DNA from 2 places in the Alteromonas sp. 5NW40-0090 genome. Region 1 is predicted to be linked to the other one. Evidence: predicted binding sites of a transcription regulator. Region 1 holds the regulator's gene; the other holds the start of a gene.
The links. Region 1 encodes FliA, which starts transcription of late flagellar genes. Its sites were predicted from a motif close to CTAAAGNTNNNNNNNNNNNNGCCGATA; they were not measured.
Positions count from the first base shown of each region.

Region 2: pomA (flagellar motor protein PomA) is a predicted target of FliA. The motif match lies at 9,541-9,567, and genes of this name have one in related genera.

Region 1 covers NZ_BAAJLT010000001.1:378,452-389,970, reverse strand. Annotated here, with positions in the region: gene flhA (flagellar biosynthesis protein FlhA) at 1-1,001, shown strand, start outside; gene flhF (flagellar biosynthesis GTPase FlhF) at 1,031-2,440, shown strand; gene AC27KT_RS01695 (MinD/ParA family protein) at 2,446-3,312, shown strand; gene AC27KT_RS01690 (RNA polymerase sigma factor FliA) at 3,309-4,040, shown strand; gene cheY (chemotaxis response regulator CheY) at 4,077-4,460, shown strand; gene AC27KT_RS01680 (protein phosphatase CheZ) at 4,495-5,250, shown strand; gene AC27KT_RS01675 (chemotaxis protein CheA) at 5,263-7,497, shown strand; gene AC27KT_RS01670 (protein-glutamate methylesterase/protein-glutamine glutaminase) at 7,526-8,656, shown strand; gene AC27KT_RS01665 (ParA family protein) at 8,685-9,449, shown strand; gene AC27KT_RS01660 (chemotaxis protein CheW) at 9,457-10,263, shown strand; gene AC27KT_RS01655 (chemotaxis protein CheW) at 10,281-10,772, shown strand; gene AC27KT_RS01650 (DUF2802 domain-containing protein) at 10,832-11,266, shown strand; gene metA (homoserine O-succinyltransferase MetA) at 11,377-11,519, shown strand, end outside.
Region 2 covers NZ_BAAJLT010000004.1:306,866-318,384, forward strand. Annotated here, with positions in the region: gene nrdR (transcriptional regulator NrdR) at 1-378, shown strand, start outside; gene ribD (bifunctional diaminohydroxyphosphoribosylaminopyrimidine deaminase/5-amino-6-(5-phosphoribosylamino)uracil reductase RibD) at 429-1,568, shown strand; gene AC27KT_RS07060 (riboflavin synthase) at 1,589-2,251, shown strand; gene ribBA (bifunctional 3,4-dihydroxy-2-butanone-4-phosphate synthase/GTP cyclohydrolase II) at 2,272-3,372, shown strand; gene ribH (6,7-dimethyl-8-ribityllumazine synthase) at 3,547-4,020, shown strand; gene nusB (transcription antitermination factor NusB) at 4,033-4,455, shown strand; gene thiL (thiamine-phosphate kinase) at 4,504-5,469, shown strand; gene AC27KT_RS07085 (phosphatidylglycerophosphatase A family protein) at 5,510-6,010, shown strand; gene dxs (1-deoxy-D-xylulose-5-phosphate synthase) at 6,140-8,020, opposite strand; gene AC27KT_RS07095 (farnesyl diphosphate synthase) at 8,053-8,943, opposite strand; gene xseB (exodeoxyribonuclease VII small subunit) at 8,973-9,215, opposite strand; gene pomA (flagellar motor protein PomA) at 9,618-10,379, shown strand; gene AC27KT_RS07110 (flagellar motor protein MotB) at 10,379-11,308, shown strand; gene AC27KT_RS07115 (class I SAM-dependent methyltransferase) at 11,409-11,519, opposite strand, start outside.

The sequences.
Region 1 (11,519 bases):
TCGGTCTAGAAGTGGGTTATCGTTTAATTCCTCTTGTAGACAAGTCTCAAGGTGGCGAGTTGTTAACACGGATTAAAGGGGTACGTAAAAAGCTTTCCCAAGAGCTTGGCTTCCTTATTCCACCGGTTCATATCCGCGATAATTTAGACCTTGAACCTAATACTTATACGATTGCTATGCTTGGCGTAACCATTGGCGATTCAGTTATTAGTCACGATGAAGAGCTTGCGATTAACCCAGGGCAAGTGTTCGGTAAATTAGAGGGGCGTGCGACTAAAGACCCTGCGTTTGGCTTAGATGCAGTATGGATAAAACCTAATAAGCGTGAGCACGCGCAAACCCTTGGGTATACCGTTGTAGATGCAGCTACAGTTGTCGCCACGCATTTAAGTCAGTTGCTTTCCAATAACGCTTATCAGTTACTTGGGCATGAAGAGGCCCAACAGCTTCTGGATATGCTGGCCAAACAGCACCCTAAATTGGTTGAAGGCTTGGTGCCTGATATTCTGCCGCTTAGTACAGTAGTGAAAGTGCTGCAAACCTTGCTTTTCGAAGGCGTACCTATTCGCGATATGCGCACTATCGTGCAAACGCTTAGTGAGTACGGTACGCGTAGCCAAGACCCAGATGTACTGGTGTCTGCGGTACGTATAGCACTTAAGCGTCTTATCGTTCAAGAAATTACCCAAGGGGCGAAAGAGATACCTGTCATAACCTTGGCGCCAGAGTTGGAACAGATGTTGCACCAGTCACTTCAAGCAGGTGGCGAAGATGGCGCTGGCATAGAGCCAGGTCTGGCAGACAAGCTGCAAAAATCATTGCAGCAAGCCAGTCAGCAGCAAGAGTTAGAGGGAGAGCCTGCAGTACTCCTTACCTCTGGCATGTTGCGACCCGTTCTGTCTCGCTTCTTAAAGTATTCTGTTGTTGGGCTTCATGTTCTTTCATACCAAGAAGTGCCTGACGACAAACAAATAAAAATAGTCAGTTCGGTCGGTCAATAATCTGACACTGGGTGATTGGAGAGGTTGCAATGAAAATTAGACGTTTCTTCGGCAAAGATATGCGTGAGGCGCTAAGCCAAGTTAAAGCTGAGTTAGGCAGTGATGCTGTGATCATGTCAAATCGCAAAGTCGCTGACGGTATCGAGCTTGTAGCAGCCTACGACAAAGAGCCTGAAGCTAAGCTTTTCACGCCTAAGGCGGCTCCACAAGCCGCAGCTAAAACACCAGGTCAAAAGGCCGTGCCTAGCTTAAGTGAAATTATTGGCGACGACGGCCCTGACAGCTTAAAAGCATTGCTTGAAAAGCAGCATGGTGGAAACCCAGGCGCGAGCAGTTCTGCACAACCAACACAGCCAATATCAGCGAACGCTAAACACGCCAACGAAATTGCATCTCACTTAGATTTTTCAGAAGCCTTTATCGACGACCTTGGAACACAATCCCAACCTCAAGACATTGTCGAGCAACAGCCTTTTCCTGAGCACCAAGCGTCAAGTATGGGTGAAACACCTGTATCTCAGTCTGCTGAACTAGCTCAAATCAAAGAAGAGTTAGCCTCGCTTCGCGACGTATTACAGTATCAAGTGGCCGACTTAATGGAAGCGAAGAACAAGCGTCAAAAACCTGTTCATCAATACCTAGTCACGCGATTAACTGATATGGGTTTGAGTAGCGCGCTTGCAACACAGCTTATTAGCTATACACCTGCTCATTACAACGAACGTGACGCATGGGTATATCTTCTTAACCTATTGGCTAATCGCATAAATGTTACCGGAAACGATATACTTAGCTCACAAGGTGCCGTTGCATTAGTGGGGCCTACTGGTACGGGTAAAACAACCACTGTTGCAAAGTTAGCCGCTCGCTATGCGCAGAAATACGGTGCAGAGTCGGTGGCTATGATAACCATTGATACGTATAGAATTGCAGCCTATGAGCAGCTAGCGACATACGGAAAAATTATTGGCTGTACTGTGCGAAAAGCGCAAACTAGTGAAGAACTTGCAGATTTATTGTTCCAACTTCGTCATAAGCGACTAGTATTGATTGATACAGCAGGTTTTAGTCAGCGTGATAGTCGATTAATTAAGCAAATTAAGCAGTTCGACAATGGCCAAATGCCGAAAGTTAAAAAATATTTGGTAGCGCAAGCTAATACGCAATATCCTGCTTTGCAGAGAATCATTCAAGCGTATGATGATATTGAACTAAGTGGCTGTATTTTCACAAAGTTAGATGAGTGCTACTCTTTAGGAGAGGTACTTAGTGCAGCGGTTGAATATCAACTACCGGTTAGTTATGTCACCGATGGCCAAAAAGTGCCTGAAGACATTAAGATTGCAGAAGCGAAATCTTTAGTTTCCGCTGCTGCAAAGCTTTATAAAAAGTACGGTTTGAATCATACTAGTGGTAACAACGCAATTAAAACAGCATAAGCAGTATGATTGACGACCAAGCGAGTAGCTTAAGAAAAATGAAGCAATCACGGTTAATCAAAGTAATCGCCGTCACTGGTGGTAAAGGTGGCGTAGGTAAAACAAACATTACACTCAACACTGCTATCGCGATGGCGAAGCAGGGTAAGAGAGTAATGGTTCTTGACGCCGACCTTGGCCTTGCCAACGTAGATGTTATGCTAGGGCTAAGGGTTGAGAAAAACCTATCTCACGTGCTCTCTGGAGAATGTACGTTGGACGAAGTGTTAGTGACCGGTCCTCACGGCATTAAGATTGCGCCTGCCACATCGGGCACGCAGTCAATGGCAGAGCTTTCACCAACGCAACACGCTGGTTTGATCAGAGCGTTTAGCGAATTACGCTCTCAGATAGATGTGCTTATCGTCGACACCGCAGCAGGCATATCAGATATGGTATTAAGCTTCTCAAAGGCCTCACAAGATATCATGGTCGTCGTATGCGATGAGCCAACATCTTTAACAGATGCCTACGCACTAATAAAAATTCTTAACCGCGAGCACGGTGTTTTTCGTTTCAAAGTCGTAGCCAATATGGTTCGCGATGTGCGTGAAGGTCAGGAATTATTTAGCAAATTAAGCAAAGTGACAGGGCGTTTTCTCGATGTTGCACTAGAATTAGTGGCGACAGTGCCCTTCGACGAGAATATTCGCAAGGCGGTGCGCAAGCAAACGGCTATTGTTGACGCCTTTCCAGGCTCTCCGGCAGCAGTAGCGATAACTAAGTTGGCAAGTAAAGCACTTACGTGGCCAATTCCAGCGCAGCCCGGTGGCCACTTAGAATTTTTCATTGAACAATTAGTTGCAGAAAAAGCCGTAGGAAGTCAGCGTTGAACAGCAAGGCAGCCGCTTATCAACAACAAACAGATAAATCGCAGTTAGTCGAAAGACATGCGCCTCTGGTAAAGCGAATTGCGCATCATTTGATTGCGCGACTGCCTGCCAGCGTACTTGTTGATGACCTTATCCAATCAGGCATGATTGGGTTGCTAGAAGCCGCACGAAACTTTGACGGCTCTAAAGGCGCAAGTTTCGAAACCTTCGCAGGAATTCGGATCCGTGGTGCCATGCTCGACGAAATACGAAAAGGTGATTGGACCCCGCGTTCTGTTCACCGTAACGGCCGCGCCATAACGGAAGCGATATCTCAAGTAGAGAGCGAGACAGGGCGCGATGCACGAGATTCAGATATTGCTGACAAGCTTAACGTAAGCTTGCAGGATTATCACCAGATGCTTAATGAAGTAAATGCCGGAAAGCTGGTGGGTATTGAAGATTTAGGTGTGTCGGAAGATGTTATTACTACTGAACAAAGTAGAGGCAGTGACGCACCGTTAGAAGATTTAATGCAGGGTGCTTTTCAAAAAGCGCTTGCCCATGCAATTACGACATTACCTGAGCGAGAAGCGATTGTACTTTCACTTTATTACGATGAAGAACTAAACTTAAGAGAAATAGGCGAAGTTCTTGATGTAAGTGAGTCGAGAGTCAGTCAAATTCATAGTCAAGCCATGTTAAAACTCAAATCACGAATGAAGTCGTGGCAAGCTGACGAAGAATAGAGATTAATAACAATTAACCCCTCACTGGAGGCTATTTTGGACAAAAGCATGAAAATTCTCGTGGTCGATGACTTTTCTACCATGAGACGAATCATCAAAAACCTGCTAAAAGATTTGGGTTTTGCCAACATCCAGGAAGCGGATGACGGAAGCACTGCATTACCTATGTTACAACAGGGCGATTTCGACTTTGTTGTGACCGATTGGAATATGCCTGGTATGCAGGGCATCGATTTGCTTCGCGCTATAAGAGCAGACGATAAGCTTAAGCATTTGCCTGTGCTTATGGTTACTGCGGAAGCGAAAAAAGAGCAAATCGTTGCAGCGGCGCAAGCAGGTGTAAATGGTTACGTTGTAAAGCCGTTCACAGCAGCAACACTAAAAGAAAAATTAGATAAAATATTCGAACGTTTAGGTTGATCCAGACGCTCACCAGATAAATGAGGTTTACTGGATGTCAACGAATGTAAACGTTCCAATATCGTTAGAGGAAGCAAAACAACTTGTCGCTTTTCTTGAAGAAGGCGATAAGACTTCAGCTAACGCACTACTTGAAGCCGTCTCAATGAAAGAAAACGTTGAGTTGTTTGCTGAAGTAGGGAAATTGACGCGTCAACTCCACGACGCGTTAAATAACTTTCAAATAGACGACCGCATCAAAAATTTAGCTACAGATGACATTCCTGATGCGCAGTCCCGCCTTACCTACGTAATTGAAGAAACTGAAAAAGCTGCTAATACTACTATGGATGCCGTTGAGGCGAGCATGCCGATAGCAGAAATGCTGTCGGAGCGGATCGAAAAGGTCATGCCAGAGTGGAAGAAGCTTATGAATCGCCAAATCGAACTTGGTGAATTTAAGGCTTTATGCGCAGACTTAGACGAATTATTGGAAGAAGGTTCGGCTCAGTCAGCTAAACTTACACAATTGCTTACCGAAGTGTTGATGGCACAGGGCTATCAAGACTTAACAGGGCAGGTTATTCGTCGTGTTATCGACCTTGTAAAAGAGGTAGAAGATAGCCTTGTAAACATGCTTACCATGTTTGGGGAACGCGACGGTACAGAACACACTAAACCATCTAGCGTTAAGGCCGATAAGGTTGATGGTGTAGAGGCGGAAGGCCCAATCATTGATGCTGACCAACGGGACGATGTCGTTTCAGGTCAAGATGATGTAGATGATCTTCTGTCTAGCTTAGGTTTTTAGGGGAGCGGGCGCATGTCGTTTGATGTTGACGAGGATATATTACAGGACTTTTTGGTTGAGGCCGGAGAGATACTTGAACAATTACAAGAACAGCTCGTTGATCTTGAGAACAATCCTGAAGACGCGGATTTACTAAATGCAATTTTCCGCGGCTATCATACAGTAAAAGGGGGAGCGGGCTTCCTTTCTCTTACTGAGTTAGTTGAAATTTGTCATGGTGCCGAAAACGTTTTTGACGTAATGCGCAATGGCCAAAGAACGCTAACACCTGAATTAATGGATATTATTTTGCAGGCCACGGATGTGGTCGTTGAAATGTTCGAGCGCGTCAAAGCGCGCGATCCATTGGAGCCTGCAGATGCGCATCTAGTGGACGTTTTACACAAATTAAGCCGCCCAGAATCTCCAGATGAAAACATATTCGATAACGCCAGTACGGCCGCTGCCGAGCCAGAGGTGGTATCTGAAGAGCCCGAGTTAGTTATAGAAGAGCCAGCACCGTCAACGCCTGATACCAATAATAGTAGCGGTGGTATTGACGAAATTACCGAAGATGAATTTGAGGCTCTTCTTGACGAGCTTCATGGTTCTAGCGCCCCAGGGCAGTCAGCACCAGCTAAAAGCGAACCTGCTAAGTCATCTGCACCGGCGGCGAGTTCTGATAGCGATGATATTACCGACGAAGAGTTCGAAGCACTGTTAGACGACCTTCACGGAAAAGGTAAATTTGGCGGTGAAGAAAAAGCGGTGGCTGCGCCAGCGCCAGCATCTGCAGCGCCATCTTCATCAGCAACCAGCGCAGGTGACGAAGAAATTACCGACGATGAATTCGAAGCGCTACTTGATCAGTTACATGGTTCTGGCCAGGGGCCGACTAAGCAGGGCGCGGCGACAACGACGCAAGAGCCTCTTGTAGATAAAGCAGCAACAGAAGCTGTTCAGAAAGCAAAACAAGCCGCGCCTAAAGCGACACCAGCGCCTAGCGCTGCAGCGCCAGCTAAAACAAGCGCTCCTGCTGCGCCCAAAGCAGCACCGAAAAAAGATGAGAAGAAGGCAGCACCTGCTGCGCCTCCTGCTGAGACTACAGTACGTGTAGATACCAAGCGCCTTGACCAAATCATGAACATGGTAGGCGAACTCGTACTAGTGAGAAACAGGCTCATTAGCTTAGGTATCAACAGTAACGACGAAAGCATGTCAAAAGCCATTGCCAACTTAGATGTGGTAACGGGTGACTTGCAAGGTGCGGTAATGAAAACCCGCATGCAGCCTATCAAGAAGGTGTTTGGTCGTTTCCCTCGTGTTGTTCGAGACCTTGCAAGAAGCTTGAAGAAAGAAATAACCCTCGAACTTGTGGGTGAGGAAACTGATTTAGATAAAAACCTGGTTGAAGCGCTGGCCGATCCACTTGTGCATTTGGTGAGAAACTCTGTTGACCATGGTATTGAGATGCCGGATGACCGTGCTGCTGCAGGTAAGCCTCGCATGGGTACGGTTCAGCTATCAGCATCTCAAGAAGGCGACCACATTCTTCTTACAATCGAAGATGATGGTAAGGGAATGGATGCCGAGAAGCTAAAAGAGATCGCTATTAGTCGTGGCGTACTAGACGCGGATGCTGCAGCACGAATGTCAGATGTTGAAGCGTTCAATCTTATATTTGCACCAGGCTTCTCAACTAAGACAGAAATCAGCGATATTTCTGGTCGCGGTGTTGGCATGGACGTGGTTAAGACCAAAATTAACCAACTCAATGGCACCGTGAACATTGACTCACAGCTAGGAAAAGGCACGCGACTGGACATTAAAGTTCCGCTGACGCTAGCCATTCTACCCACATTAATGATTGTTGTAGGAAAACAGACCTTTGCGTTACCATTAGGTGCGGTGAACGAAATAATAAACATGGACATCAAGAAGACCAATACGGTCGATGGCCAACTAACAATGATAGTTCGTTCAAAAGCAATTCCTTTGTTTTTCCTTGGTGAATGGTTAATCCGAGGCCCCAAAAATATCGATAAAGAAAAGGGGCATGTTGTTGTTGTGCAAATCGGTACACAGCAAGTCGGGTTTGTCGTAGACGCGCTAATAGGCCAAGAAGAAGTGGTTATTAAACCGCTTGATGCATTGTTGCAAGGTACGCCCGGTATGGCGGGAGCAACAATTACGTCAGACGGTGGAATTGCACTAATTTTAGATATTCCGAGCCTGCTAAAACGGTACGCGCGTAAACCCATCAAGTAAGGCGATGAATTAACAGGAATGATAATCCATGGTCTTTAAAGTCCTAGTCGTGGACGACTCGACCTTTTATCGCCGCCGAGTAAGAGAAATACTTGACGGCGATAGAGAACTTGAAGTTGTTGGGGAAGCGAGAAACGGGCGTGATGCACTCGACAAAGCTGAGGCGCTCAAACCCGATGTAATAACCATGGACGTTGAAATGCCAGTTATGGATGGTATTTCGGCCGTTAAGGCCATCATGGATAAACGTCCTACACCTATTTTAATGTTCTCTTCACTAACGCACCACGGTGCCCAAGCGACGCTTGACGCGTTAGAAGCAGGCGCGCTAGATTTTTTGCCCAAAAAATTCGAAGACATCGCGCAAGATAGAAAAGATGCTTCGCGGCTACTTTGTACTAAGGTTAGGTTGATAGCGCGAAGAGGACTGGGCTTGAAGCGTCCAACCTTTCGCAATATTGAGACCAGAAAACTTCCTGATAACGCGCCTAAACAAGCGTTTTTCAAAACCTCGGGGTTACTTTCTGGTCATAAAGACGCGGCTAAGCAGCCTACCGTTTCGTCTGTGAGACCAACAGGGAAGCAGTATAAATGTTTGGCAATAGGGGCATCAACAGGTGGGCCCGTAGCACTTCAAAAAGTGCTTTCTCCCTTACCTGGGGACTTTCCTTACCCTATTTTACTTGTGCAACATATGCCCGGCACCTTCACTAGTGCATTTGCACAGCGCTTAGACAGCAATTGCAAAATTGCTGTGAAGGAAGCTGAACAAGGCGATATTTTGAAGCCTGGGCATGCTTACCTTGCGCCCGGAGGCAAGCAAATGCTTATTGAGTCTATCGGAAGCAACAAGCGGATATCGATTGTCGATGCAAGCCAGGCAGATAAAGTGAACTATAAGCCAAGTGTAGACCTTACTTTTAGCTCGTTAGCTAGAGCCTATGGTGGAGATGTATTGGGAGTTATATTAACGGGTATGGGGGCTGACGGTAGGGAAGGCTGTCGACTACTTAAAGATAAAGGTGCGACTATTTGGGCGCAAGACCAAGACTCCTGTGTAGTTTATGGTATGCCTCAAGCTGTCGCCGCGGCCAACATATCGAGTAAGAATATTAATATCGATGATATGAGCAGTTGCGTTCAAACCGAAATGCGATAGCAGTTTGAATAGTAATGGAACAGCAATTATGAAAGTGTGGACGGTAGCAAATCAAAAAGGCGGGGTAGGTAAGACCACTACAACTGTAAGCCTTGGTGGCTTGCTGGCTCAAAAGGGCAAGCGAGTGCTTATGATTGATACTGATCCACACGCATCGCTCAGCTATTACTTTGGTATTGATGCAGAAGCGACAAGTCATTCAGTTTACGACATTTTTATTAAGTCTAATGAGATTTCTGCCGATAACGTAATGGATTGCCTTTGTCCTACAAAGCTTGATAATTTGTATGTGCTACCAGCGACTATGGCTCTAGCGACGCTAGACAGAACCATGGGAAGCGAACAGGGTATGGGCTTAGTGTTGAAAAAAGCACTCGCTAAAATATCCGGTGAATTCGACGTTGCTATTATCGACTGTCCTCCGGTTTTAGGGGTGCTGATGGTAAATGCACTAGCGGCATGCGATAAGGTGATTGTGCCGACTCAGACAGAGTATTTAGCACTTAAAGGTTTGGATAGGATGATCCGTACTATGGAAATCATGGGACGTTCGTTAAACAAGTCCTTTGACACCCTGATTATTCCAACTATGTTTGATAAGCGTACAAACGCCGCGTTAGCGTCAAGAAAACGATTAATGAGCGATTACGGCGAGCGAGTCTGGGAAGGCGTCATTCCCGTTGATACGCATTTCAGAGATGCGAGTTTGGTTCAACTACCTATCTCTGCAGCGTACCCGAAGACGAGAGGTGTAAATGCCTACGATAAACTGTTAGCCGTATTGGAGAAATAACAAAACCATGAGCAAGCAATCGCCATTTGCCCGTGAAGAAGTGATGGAGGCATACTTAGACAGCCTTCTCAAAGAGCCAGAAGCACCGGAAGATGTGACTGCGCGCACGGCAAAATTGCTCGAACAGGCTTCTCAGCAGATGGCTGAAACAGCGCTCGCTTCAACGGCAAATGAAAGTGAGCCACTATCGAATGAACAAGAGGCGATAGCTGAAAAGGTTACATCGTTAATTGAGACGCAAAAAGTAGAGACGATTGAGGATGAACAGCAACATCTTGATGCCGAAACTTCAATAGAGCAAAGACAAGACGAGGTATTAGGCCGAACTCCAAAAACAAAAGTTCCACTAAAGGATACTCTCGGCTTTCGCTTTCAGGCGCTATTCTTTGAGGTGGCGGGATTAACCCTTGCGGTGCCATTAACATCGCTAGGTGGTATTCACCAAATTGAAAAAATAGGCCCCTTATTTGGAAAACCTGACTGGTTTATGGGTGTAATGTTGCACAGAGAGTCTAAACTAAGTGTTGTTGACTCTGCAAAATGGGTAATGCCGGAAAAATATGACGAAAACCTCGCACAATCACTTAACTACCGATATCTTATAATGTTAGGAGAGAGCGCGTGGGGATTAGCAAGCGAAAAGCTTGTAAACACAGTCAATTTGACTACCGATGATGTTAAATGGCGCGAGTCCACAGGTAAGCGTCCCTGGTTAGCAGGGATGGTTAAAGAAAAAATGTGCGCGTTAATTGACGTTGAAGAATTAATATCTATGCTTAACAAAGGCTTAGGCAGTAACGACCAGACGCCATAGTATTGGGAGCCAGGTTCATGAGCGACGAAAGAATGAATAATAATGCTACCGACAGCAACGACGAAGTCCTTCAATGGGTGACGTATCGCTTAGGTGAAGAAACTTACGGTATTAACGTAATGCAAGTACAAGAAGTCTTGCGTTATACCGAAATAGCCCCTGTACCCGGTGCACCAGACTATGTGCTTGGTATTATAAATTTGCGTGGCAACGTGGTAACCGTCATCGATACCCGCGCGCGTTTTGGGCTACCTCCGACGGAAATCACGGACAATACACGTATAGTGATCATTGAGTCCGACGAACAGGTTGTCGGTATCTTGGTGGATAGTGTAGCCGAAGTGGTGTATCTGAAATCTTCAGAAATTGACAGTGCACCTAACGTTGGTACTGAAGAAAGTGCCAAGTTTATCCAAGGCGTTAGCAACCGCGATGGTGAACTGCTCATCCTAGTCGATCTCAATAAATTGCTAAGCGACGAAGAGTGGGATGAGCTTAGCAACATATAGATAATGAATAGGCGGTATGGATTGTCTATACCGCTTACACTTTCCCAAGGGTTACGTCCATGGATTGGCAGCTTGCTGCACCTACCTTCATTGAACTTATCTTGAGCGGTTTTATCATTGTACTTGCTGTTACTGTAAGTATTCTGTACTCGCATGTTAAGACGCTACGCATAGCACTAAGCGAAAGTGAGCAAGCTAACGCAGAGGCTATTGCCCGTGCTGAAGCGCTCGCTAAAAACGCAAATAACCAACAAACAGAGGCGCAAGCACGCACATTGGTCATTACTCGCCACCTTCAAGAGCTAGACGAAAAGCAAATTGATATAGAAAATCAGCTTCGTGAACTTAAACTGCAAGACCCCTCACTACGTTTATATCAACGTGCTGCAGACTTAGTTAAGCAAGGCGCCAGTATTGACGAAATTATTGAAGCCTGTGACATTCCTCGCGCTGAAGCTGAAATGTTAGTGATGGTGCATAAGCAAAACAGCTAACATTTTTCCTACCAGATAAAAAAACGTTTAGACGTCTAGACGTAAAGATGTTGACATATCGCCAGTTATAGACACAATACAGATATTGTAAATTATCACTGGAGTCCTCTATGCCAATTCGTATTCCTGAGCAGTTACCCGCGCAGAATGTACTACTAGGTGAAAACATTTTTACCATGGACATGGACAGGGCTGCCAATCAGGATATTCGTCCTCTTGAAGTCGGCATTCTTAATTTGATGCCGAATAAGAT
Region 2 (11,519 bases), on a different contig from region 1:
GTGCGCAGGCGCCGTGAATGTATGGTTTGTCACGAGCGATTCACGACTTTTGAAAGTGCTGAGCTTGTGATGCCCCGCGTTATTAAACGCGATGGTTCTCGTGAACCTTTTAACGAAGACAAACTTCGTGCAGGCTTGCAACGGGCACTAGAAAAGCGCCCTGTTAGCACAGAAAAAGTTGAACAATGTATTCTCTCACTTAAATCACAGTTGCGCGCAACCGGTGAACGCGAAGTGAGCAGTGAATTGCTCGGCAACCTAATAATGAAAGCCCTCAAAGAACTCGATAAAGTTGCCTATGTTCGGTTCGCCTCCGTTTATCGCTCTTTTGAAGATATTCGTGAATTCGGAGAAGAGATTGCACGATTAGGAGATTAAGTCGGCTACCTCTCAAACATCAGACACTTAGGGCTACAACAGGAATCCAAGTGAACCACGATACGGTTAAAAACGATTATTTTTGGATGGCAAAAGCCATTCAGCTTGCCCAACAAGGGCGCTTTACCACCTCTCCGAACCCTCGCGTTGGCTGTGTAATTGTTGACGAAAACAATCAATTACTAGGCCAGGGATATCACATTCAAGCTGGCACCCCCCATGCCGAAGTTCATGCACTAAGACAAGCCACTAACGCACGTCCGCAAGGAGCGAAAGGAACAACGGCTTACGTTACACTAGAGCCTTGTAGTCATTTTGGCCGCACGCCGCCTTGTGCGGTAGCTTTGGTTGAAGCGAAGGTGGCGCGGGTGGTTATCGCTATGACCGACCCTAACCCAAATGTATGCGGAAAGGGTATTAACATCTTACAAGAAGCAGGTATTGAAGTAGTTAGCGACGTGATGGCTGCTGAAGCCGCTGCGCTAAACCCCGGGTTTATCAAACGCATGCTTACCGGCAAACCTTTTGTTCGCGTGAAATTGGGCATTAGCTTAGATGGAAAAATAGCGCTTCAAAATGGCGTAAGTCAATGGATCACTGGACCCGAGGCAAGGCGAGATGTGCAGCGCTATCGCGCGCAAAGCTGTGTAGTGTTAACGGGCTCCGGGACAGTAAAAGCTGATAATCCTAGCCTGTTGGTGCGAGAAAAAGAGGCACAGTTTGACAATTATCCTCTTGAGCACATCCGTCAACCAGCACGAGTTGTTGTCGATGGCAAAAGCACGCTTAGTCGAGACTACACTTTATTTAACGACGGCAATACCACCTTAACGGCTACTTCGCAGTCCCATCCCGATACAGCTACACAACACTATCTTTCGGTAGATGAAAAAGACGGTAAGCTCAACTTACATTCACTAATGTCGGCATTAGGCGATAAGCAGTATAATGAAGTATGGGTGGAAGCGGGCCCAGGCCTTGCCGGCGCATTACTGCAAGAAAGGCTGGTAGATGAGCTAATTTGCTACCAAGCGCCCAAGCTCTTAGGTGATAAGGGTATGAGCATGGTTAATTTCCCAGCGTTTACGTCGTTAGATGAATGTATTTCGCTTTCGCTTATTGAAAATCGTCAGGTGGGCAACGATATTAAGCTTATCTTCCGCCCTGATGTTAGCAGCACTCGTGGTTAACGCGATTAAAGAGGAACTTTATGTTTACTGGAATTATTCAAGCGCTAGGTACAATTAAAAAGCTTGATAACCGAGGCAACGATATTCGCCTAACCGTTGCATCACCTACGCTTGATATGTCTGATGTCGCACTTGGCGACAGTATCGCAACCAATGGTGTTTGCTTAACAGTCACCGATATGGGGCCCGATTATTATTGCGCTGATGTGTCAGCAGAGACTATCAAATTAACTGGTTTTGCCCATTACAGTGCAGGCTCTACGGTGAATCTTGAGAAGGCAATGCGGCCAAGCGACCGCTTAGGTGGCCATATCGTTTCCGGTCACGTGGACGGCGTGGGCGAAGTTACGCAAATCATTAAGCACTCTGACTACGTCGAATTCTGGGTAAAAGCGCCAGAAGCCTTGGCTAAATATATCGCGCATAAAGGCAGTATTACTGTCGATGGCATCAGCTTAACTGTTAACGAAGTTAATGGCGCAGAATTTATGCTTTGGATCATTCCTCATACATTGCAAGAAACCATTATGGGGAGCTATAAGGTGGGCACAGCGGTGAACTTAGAGGTTGATGTTATTGCGCGCTATTTAGAGCGATTGATGTTGGGCGACAAAGCCGCCGAGCCAAAAAGCAAAGGCATTGACATGGCATTTCTTGCCGAGAACGGATTTTTACGAAAATAACCCTACAAGAAGCACACAACATGGCATTTAACACTACACAAGAAATAATTGAAGACATTCGCCAAGGTAAAATGGTTATCTTGATGGATGACGAAGACAGGGAAAATGAAGGCGATTTGATAATGGCGGCTGAGCATGTGACGCCAGAAGCCATTAACTTTATGGTTACCCACGCCCGCGGTTTGGTGTGTTTACCAATGACGCAAGAGCGCTGTCGCACCTTGAATCTTCCGCTTATGGTGGATAAAAACGAAGCACAGTTTTCTACCAACTTCACTGTGTCTATTGAAGCGGCAACCGGCGTGACCACAGGTATTTCAGCGGCAGATCGCGCTACAACAATCAAAGCTGCTGTTGCAAAAGACGCGAAAGCGACAGACATTGTGCAGCCAGGTCATATTTTTCCGCTAATTGCTAAAGACGGTGGCGTGTTAAACCGCGCAGGTCACACTGAAGCGGGTGTAGACCTGCCGCGTTTGGCAGGGTTAGAGCCTGCAGGGGTTATCGTAGAAATTCTTAATGAAGACGGCACTATGGCTCGTCGCCCTGAGCTAGAAAAGTTCGCGGCAAAACACAACCTTAAAATTGGCACCATTGCTGATTTGATTGAATATCGCAATCTCAACGAAACCACCATACAGAAGGTTGCTCAGTGCAATATGCCAACCGAGTATGGCGACTTCGAGCTTCACACTTTTAAAGACAGCATCGACAATCAGCTTCATTTCGCACTTAAAAAAGGCGAGATTAAAGAAGACAAGCCAACACTTGTACGTGTGCACCTTCACAATACCTTTAGTGATCTTCTTGGGTCTACCCGCGGTATTCATCGCTCGATGACGCTTGCAGACGGCATGCGCAAAATTTCAGAAGACGGTGGCGTATTGGTGCTATTAGGTAAAGAAGAGCACATTGAAAGTCAGGTTCGTCGCTTTGCCGCTGAAGACCGAGGCGAACGCCCAGCTGGCGCTGACTGGCAGGGATCGTCACGCACCATTGGTGTAGGCAGTCAAATTTTAGCATCAATGGGCGTACACAAAATGCGTCTTCTTAGTAAGCCAATTAAATATCACGCACTTTCAGGTTACGGCCTTGAAGTAGTTGAGTACGTGCACGACTAGTATTTAGCAGTAGGGCGGAGCTCAAGTGGAGAGGGTTTGCGACGAGCACTCCCTTCCCACATTGAGTAAAGCTAAAGTACCCGTTTACGAATAGTTGAAGTTAAAGAAACAATCGATTTAGTTTGGGCGCAGTTGTGGTATACTTCGCGCCGTTTTTTCTCGAGGAATGAATCCATGCAGGTAATTGAAGGTAATATCAGAGCAACCGGTAAGAAGTTTGCTATCGTTGTATCACGCTTTAATAGCTTTGTTGTTGAAAGCTTACTAGAAGGTGCATTAGACACGCTAGAGCGTCACGGTGAAGTGAGTGATGACGATATCACGGTAGTACGTGTACCTGGTGCTTACGAGTTACCTGTAATTGCTAAGAAATTAGCTGAGAAAAAGTCATTTGACGCCATCATCGCTCTTGGTGCAGTTATTCGTGGCGGCACGCCACACTTTGATTTTGTAGCAGGCGAGAGCAACAAAGGTCTTGCGCAAGTATCACTTGAATACGGTGTACCTGTATCATTTGGCGTAATCACAACAGATTCAATTGAACAAGCTATCGAGCGTTCAGGAACCAAAGCGGGCAACAAAGGTGCAGAAGCTGCACTTGGCGCGCTGGAAATGGTTAACGTTATCGATGCTGTTGAAAAGCTTTAAGGTAAACATTAAGTGAAAGTTTCAGCTCGTCGTAAAGCCCGTGAACTCGCCTTGCAAGGCGTGTATTCATGGCAAATGAGTCACAACGATATTCAGCAGGTTGAACTGGCGCTAGCCACCAGTAACGACATGCAAAAGGTAGATATGGCGTATTTTCAGGCCTTGCTTCGCGGTGTTGCACACAACGCAAGTAAACTTGATGCAACCATTAAGCCTTACCTTGGCCGTTTGCCTGAAGAGTTAGACGCTATTGAAAAAGCAATTTTGCGCATTGCGACGCTGGAACTGACTGAGCGCATTGACGTACCTTACCGCGTAATCATTAATGAAGCGATTGAGCTTGCTAAAGCATTTGGTGCTGAAGAAAGTCATAAATTCATTAATGGTGCACTGGATAAAGCAGTGCGCACGTTGCGCAAAGACGAGCGCGACTAACCTTACCATGGCGGCAAGGATTGCCGCTAAAAGGGTTTTAAAATTACCGTGAAAGAATTTGATCTTATCGGCCGCTACTTTTCAAACAGCGGCCACAAACGCAAAGACGTTGTTATTGGTATTGGTGATGACTGTGCTGTAACAACGGTTCCTGAAAACCAACAGCTTGCCGTTACCACCGATACTCTTGTTGCTGGCGTACACTTTTTAAAAGACGCACCGGCTAAGTCTGTGGCATATAAAACAGTCGCTGTTAACTTAAGCGACCTTGCCGCGATGGGCGCAGAGCCTGCGTGGATTAGCTTATCTCTATCGCTGCCGGAAGTAGACGAAGCTTGGCTAGATGACTTTGTTTCGGGCCTTTACGAGCTAACTCAGTACTATTCTGTACAGCTTATCGGTGGCGATACGGTTAAAGGCCCAATGGCGTTTACCATTACGGCTCAAGGCTTTATACCGCCTGGCTCCGAATTAACGCGCAGCGGTGCTAAGCCGGGTGACTGGCTTTATGTCACCGGAACGCTTGGTGACGCAGGTGCTGGTTTAGATATTCTACAAAATAAGCTTAGCGTAAGCGGTGAAGCGAAAGACGTGTTGGTCAACCGTCATTATTTTCCAACCCCTCGCGTTGCGGTGGGCACAGCTATCCGACGTATTGCAACGTCGTGTATTGATATCTCTGATGGATTACTTTCAGATTTGGGGCACATCTTAAAAGCGTCTAATTGCGGTGCGAATGTTCATGTAGATCGTTTACCGTTATCACGCGCGTTAACCAGTGCAGTTACACCTGAACAAGCCGTAGAGTATGCGCTATCTGCAGGCGACGACTACGAACTTATTTTTACCGTAAGCGAAGAACAGCGCGGAAGCTTAGAAACCTCATTGGCGAGCACAAATGTGAAGGCCACATGTATCGGACAATTAACCGGTCATAAAGGCACGCTTTCATTACTTAAGGACAATGAAAAGTACACGCCCATTAACCCGTCTGGTTACGAGCACGCCTTTTAGGCAACCACATATTCTACAAAACCAATAAAAAGGAAGAAGCATGCAGGCTGAATATCGCGCAAGAGTGAGTATGAAAAATCCCGTTCATTTTCTTGCGCTAGGTTTTGGTAGTGGGCTAGTTCCTTTCATGCCGGGAACTTTTGGCTCTCTTGCTGCGTTGCCTCTACTTATTGCGTGCAGCCAGATTTCCATGATTTCTTTTATCGCGCTTACGCTAATATTTTCTGTTGTGGGTATTTACCTGTGCGGTAAAACGGCTGATGATATGCAGGTTCATGATCACGGCTCTATTGTGTGGGATGAAATAGCGGGCATGTTTGTGACCTTTCTATTTGTACCTATTTCAGCGTCCTCTTTGCTTGTAGGCTTTGTTCTATTCAGGCTTTTCGATATCTTGAAGCCTTGGCCAATAGGTATTATAGATAAGCGCTTACACGGGGGGACAGGCATTATGCTTGATGATCTTATCGCGGGCGCTATGGCGTGTGGCTGTCTACATTTGCTAATTGCGTTCTGGCCAGCAGCATTGGCTTTGTTTTAGTTCCTGACGAATACTCGCCGCTATTTTGTTAGACGTACCGAAAGTCCGTTGACAGTGAGAAAACTATTTACGAAAAAGCCCGCAAAATAGCGGGCTTTTTAATGTTTTAGTGATAGCTTTTGAGCTCAATTAATTAGCGCTTAAACTGTTAGCTGCAGCAATAATGCCTTCAGCATCCAAACCGTGTTCTTTGTACATTTCTTGCTGTGTACCCTGTAGAATGAAGCTATCAGGTAGACCCAACATCTTCACCGCTTTTAATACGCCGTTTTGCTGCAAGTGCTCAAGTACTGCACTGCCAGCGCCGCCCATAATACAGCCGTCTTCTAGCGTGATAAGCGCGCTGTGTTCACTGGCTGCTTTTAATACTGCGTCGCCGTCTAACGGCTTAATAAAACGCATGTCGATGACGGTGGCATCAATGGCTTCTGCAGCTTCGAGAGCGTAAGGCAGTAAGCAGCCAAAGTTTAGAATGGCGATACTTTCAGACTTGCCTTTTGATGATTCACGAACCGTACGAGATTTACCAATCTCAAGTTCTGTCATGGTTTCCTCAGGCGTGACACCCATGCCAGCACCACGAGGGTAGCGAACAGCAGCAGGCTTATTAAGCTTGTGACCGGTGTAGAGCATTTGGCGACATTCATTTTCATCTGAAGGAGCCATAACCACCATATTTGGAATACAGCGAAGGAAAGCGATATCAAACGCCCCTTGATGAGTAGGGCCATCTGCGCCAACGATACCGGCTCTATCGATAGCAAACAATACGGGTAGGTCTTGGATTGCCACATCATGTATTAGCTGGTCGTAGGCGCGCTGCAGGAATGACGAATAAATAGCAACAACCGCATTCATCCCGTCTTTGGCAAGCCCTGCGCCAAACGTCACAGCATGCTGTTCGGCTATCGCAACGTCAAAATACTGTTCAGGGAAGCGCTGAGAAAACTCAACCATACCTGAACCTTCGCGCATAGCTGGCGTTACCGCCATTAGTTTAGGGTCTTGCGCGGCCATATCGCACAGCCAATTTCCAAAGATTGCCGAGTAGGTAGGGGCTGAAGGCTTAGACTTGGGTAAGGCGTTATCTGCTGGGTTGAACTTAGGTACCGCGTGGAACTTGATAGGGTCTTCTTCAGCAACCGCGTAGCCTTTACCTTTCTTGGTGACTACGTGCAGCAGCTGTGGTCCATCAAACTTACGCATATTGCGAAGCGTATCAACTACACCATTAACGTCGTGGCCGTCGATAGGGCCTATGTAGTTAAAGCCAAGCTCTTCAAATATGGTACCCGGAACGACCATGCCTTTTATGTGTTCTTCTGCACGGCTAGCAAACTCTTTGATTGGAGGCACGTTGCTTAATAGCTTTTTGCCGCCATCGCGTATAGAGTTGAAAAAGTTACCTGTAAGTAAGCGAGCTAGGTGGCTATTTAATGCGCCTACGTTTTCAGAAATAGACATTTCGTTGTCGTTAAGTACTACAACCATATCTTTCTTGATATCACCAGCGTGATTAAGGGCTTCAAAGGCCATACCTGCGGTCATTGCACCATCGCCAATAACTGCTACTACCTTGCGGTCCTTACCTTCTTTTTCTGCCGCTACGGCCATTCCCAGTGCTGCACTTATCGACGTGGATGAATGCCCAACAGCAAAGGTGTCGTAGTCGCTCTCAGGCGGCCATGGGAAAGGGTGCAGACCATTCTTTTGGCGAATGGTGCTCATGCGCTCTGCACGGCCGGTCAGGATTTTGTGAGGGTAGGCTTGATGGCCTACGTCCCATAGCAAGCGGTCAAATGGCGTGTTATATACATAGTGCAGCGCCACTGTTAACTCAACAGTGCCTAAGCCTGAAGCAAAATGCCCGCTGGTTTGGCTTACGCTATTTAGTAAATATTCACGTAATTCGTCGGCAAGCTCGCGTAATTTGTCTTGGGGCAACTGCCTCAATTTATCGGGTGTTTGCGCAAGCGCAAGCGTTGGGTAATGTTGGAGATCTAAACTCATGTACTTATTATCTTTTTCAACATGGCGCGTGGCTAATGGTCGCGTTTTACCAAAAGCTCGCTAAACGCAATTAAACTGTCAGTATTGTAGGGTAAACGCGCCAATGCTTGAAGTGCATTATCGTGAAGCATTTCTAATTCTTGTTTAGCGCCTGTAATGCCAAGTTTGGCGGGAAAGGTATTTTTCCCTAACGCTTCGTCTGACCCCGCGGGCTTACCTAATTTTTCGCTACTGCCTTCCACATCTAAAATATCGTCTTGAACTTGGAAAGCTAGTCCAATATCCGTGGCATAAGCCATTAAGTCAATTTTAGTTTGAGGCAGTAAGCCTTCACTAACTATGGCGATCATTTCTACGCAGGCTTTTAACAATGCACCGGTTTTCAATCTATGCAGTTGTTTAAGCTCTTCTAGCGAGATGGTTTTGCCGGTGCTGGCTAAATCGATAGCTTGCCCACCGCACATCCCTAGGTAGCCAGCACTTTTCGCAAGTACAGACAGTAACTGGCTACGTTTTGTTTCAGCATACGTACTTAATGGCGCATCGGCTAACACCGTGAATGCAAGTGCTTGCAGCGCGTCACCAGCTAAGATAGCTGTGGCCTCATCAAAGGCGATATGGCAGGTTGGCATTCCGCGACGCAAGTCGTCATCGTCCATGGCGGGTAAATCGTCGTGCACTAATGAATAGGCGTGCACGCACTCAATCGCCATGCTAATGGCCATCTGGTCTTTTTTGGGCACATCTAACGTGTTGCCAACAACTTGAACCAAAAGGGGGCGCATGCGCTTACCGCCAGCCAATAAGGCGTGGCGCATGGCGTCTTTTAGGCGCGGCGCGTAATCGGGTAAATCATCAATTAACGTAAGAAGAGATGCATCAGTTTGCTGTTTAACTTGTTGATGCAAAGCAGAAAAATTCATATATTGCCTGTTAGTTAAAAATGAACGAATTACGGCTGTTCACTTTCAGGAAGAGTTTGAAGGGTTTCTTCGCCTTGTTCACTGAGCAGTATTTTTACTTTTTGTTCGGCGTTTTCGAGTGATTGCTGGCCTTGGCGGGACAGTGCAATACCACGCTCAAATTTTTCTAGTGCTTTATTTAAAGGCAGATCACCGTTTTCCATTTCGTTAACGATAGCTTCTAGTTCTGATAAAGTTTCTTCAAAAGACGCTGATGCTTTTTCTGTCGTCATAAAAACACTCAATATAGTGGCCAAAATACGTATACCGCGCACATTAACCGAGGGCTGCACAAGGGTCAAATGGTTTGTCCGTATATCGCCTATATCACTGCGACATAGCTTTTTTTTCACGCAGTTGAGCAAACAGGACAAACAGAAACTGTGCTATATTCGTGTTGAGTAGTTTTATTACTTTTAAATGTGAAGTGACAGCGTTTGCCTAACGTGAATTCTATGAATGGGCAAACTCATCGTTTTTAAATGTCTTGGGAAATGCGGGGAGTTTTTAACGCGCTTCATAAAAAACAAATAAATGTGATATTTTTCAATAATGTCGTTTTAGTATTTCTATCTCTTGCCGATAGAATTATTGTACATCAACAGCACTGTCTGCGCATAAATGGGGAAGAGTGAGTGGATTTAGCAACCGTCATAGGTATGTTGGGCGCCATTGGTTTCATAGTTATGGCTATGATTCTAGGCGGCAGCTTAGGCATGTTCATCGACGTCCAATCAATATTAATTGTATTTGGTGGGACCTTGTTCGTTGTTTTGTCACAGTTTACTTTAGGTCAGTTCTTCGGTGCAGGTAAGATTGCTGGCAAAGCCTTCATGTTCAAAATTGAATCGCCGGAAGAGCTTATTGAAAAAATTGTAGAGATGGCAGATGCAGCGCGAAAAGGAGGGTTTCTCGCCCTAGAAGAGGCGGAAATCTCTAATGAGTTTATGCAAAAGGGTGTGGATATGTTAGTTGACGGCCATGATATAGAGGTGGTCAGAGAAACACTTGCTAAAGATATATCCATGACGTCAGAACGACACGATTTCGGCGCATCATTTTTCAAAGGCATGGGCGATATTGCACCGGCGATGGGTATGATTGGAACCCTGATTGGTTTGGTTGCCATGCTATCAAACATGGATGACCCGAAAGCTATCGGCCCAGCAATGGCGGTAGCACTACTTACTACTTTATATGGTGCTTTTTTCGCCAACGTTATTTGTTTGCCTATAGCGTTTAAATTGGCCGTACGGGCAGGGGAAGAGAAGCTCAATCAAAGTCTTGTTCTTGACGGTATTGTCGGCATCGCTGACGGTCAAAACCCGCGAGTTATTGAGGGCGTACTGAAAAACTACCTTGCTGCAAGCAAGCGTGGAAGCGCAGAGGAAGAGTAATGGCCGAAGAAGAATGCCCAAAATGCCCCCCCGAGGGGCTTCCAGCCTGGATGGGGACCTTCGCAGACTTAATGTCTTTGCTTATGTGCTTTTTTGTACTTTTACTCTCATTCTCCGAAATGGACGTGCTCAAATTTAAGCAAATAGCTGGCTCAATGAAATTTGCATTCGGGGTGCAAAACAAAATCGAAGTAAAAGATATTCCTAAGGGGACCAGTGTTATTGCCATGGAGTTTCGCCCAGGTAAACCCGACCCAACGCCAATTGAATCCATTCAGCAGCAAACTACCGAAATGACTCAACAAATGCTTGAATTTCAAGCGGGAAACGAGGACTCAGCGGGCGGCAGGCAAAAGCAACGTGGCGAACAACGCGGCGGTCAGTCTCAACAGACGGCTACTGAGTCATCTTCATCCGCTGAACAAAGCACTGACCAATCTCAAATGGCAGAGCTAATGAAAAAAGTAGCCCAACAACTAGAAAAACAAATTTTAGACGGGTCGGTTGAGATGGAGTCGCTGGGGCAGCAGCTAACCATTCGAATTAGAGAAAATGGTTCGTTTTCCGCCGGCTCTGCTTTCTTACAGCCGCAGTTTCAGCCCGTATTAAGAAAAATTGGTGTGCTGTTAGCAGATGTACCCGGAGAAATCGAGATTTCGGGCCATAGTGATGGTCAGCATATTGCTAACGAACTATATCGCTCAAATTGGGATTTATCCTCACAGCGCGCCGTTGCAGTGGCAGAGGCTATGCGAACGGCCCCAGGCTTTGATGAAAGTCGTATGTCTGTGGTTGGTAAAGCCGATACTGATCCTATTGTAGAGAATGCCACAACATCGAGTGACAGAGCTAAAAACCGCCGTGTGGAAATAAACATCAATCAGGGTAAGCCGATGATATCTAAACCTATATCAGTGGTAGATGATTAATTGCTGCATGTGTATTGGGTGGCTGCTCATAAAAACAGTGCTTATATAAGCACCGTTTTTTTAATTTTGGAACCTGTCCACGTTTCCATTAACGGATAGACTACACTCTGGCTAGTTCATCTCTGAAGTGAGGTTTAGATATAACAAGCTGTACAGTACTGATTGTTCTCTCTAAAAAGCCACCTTCACAGTATTTCAGGTAATAGGTCCA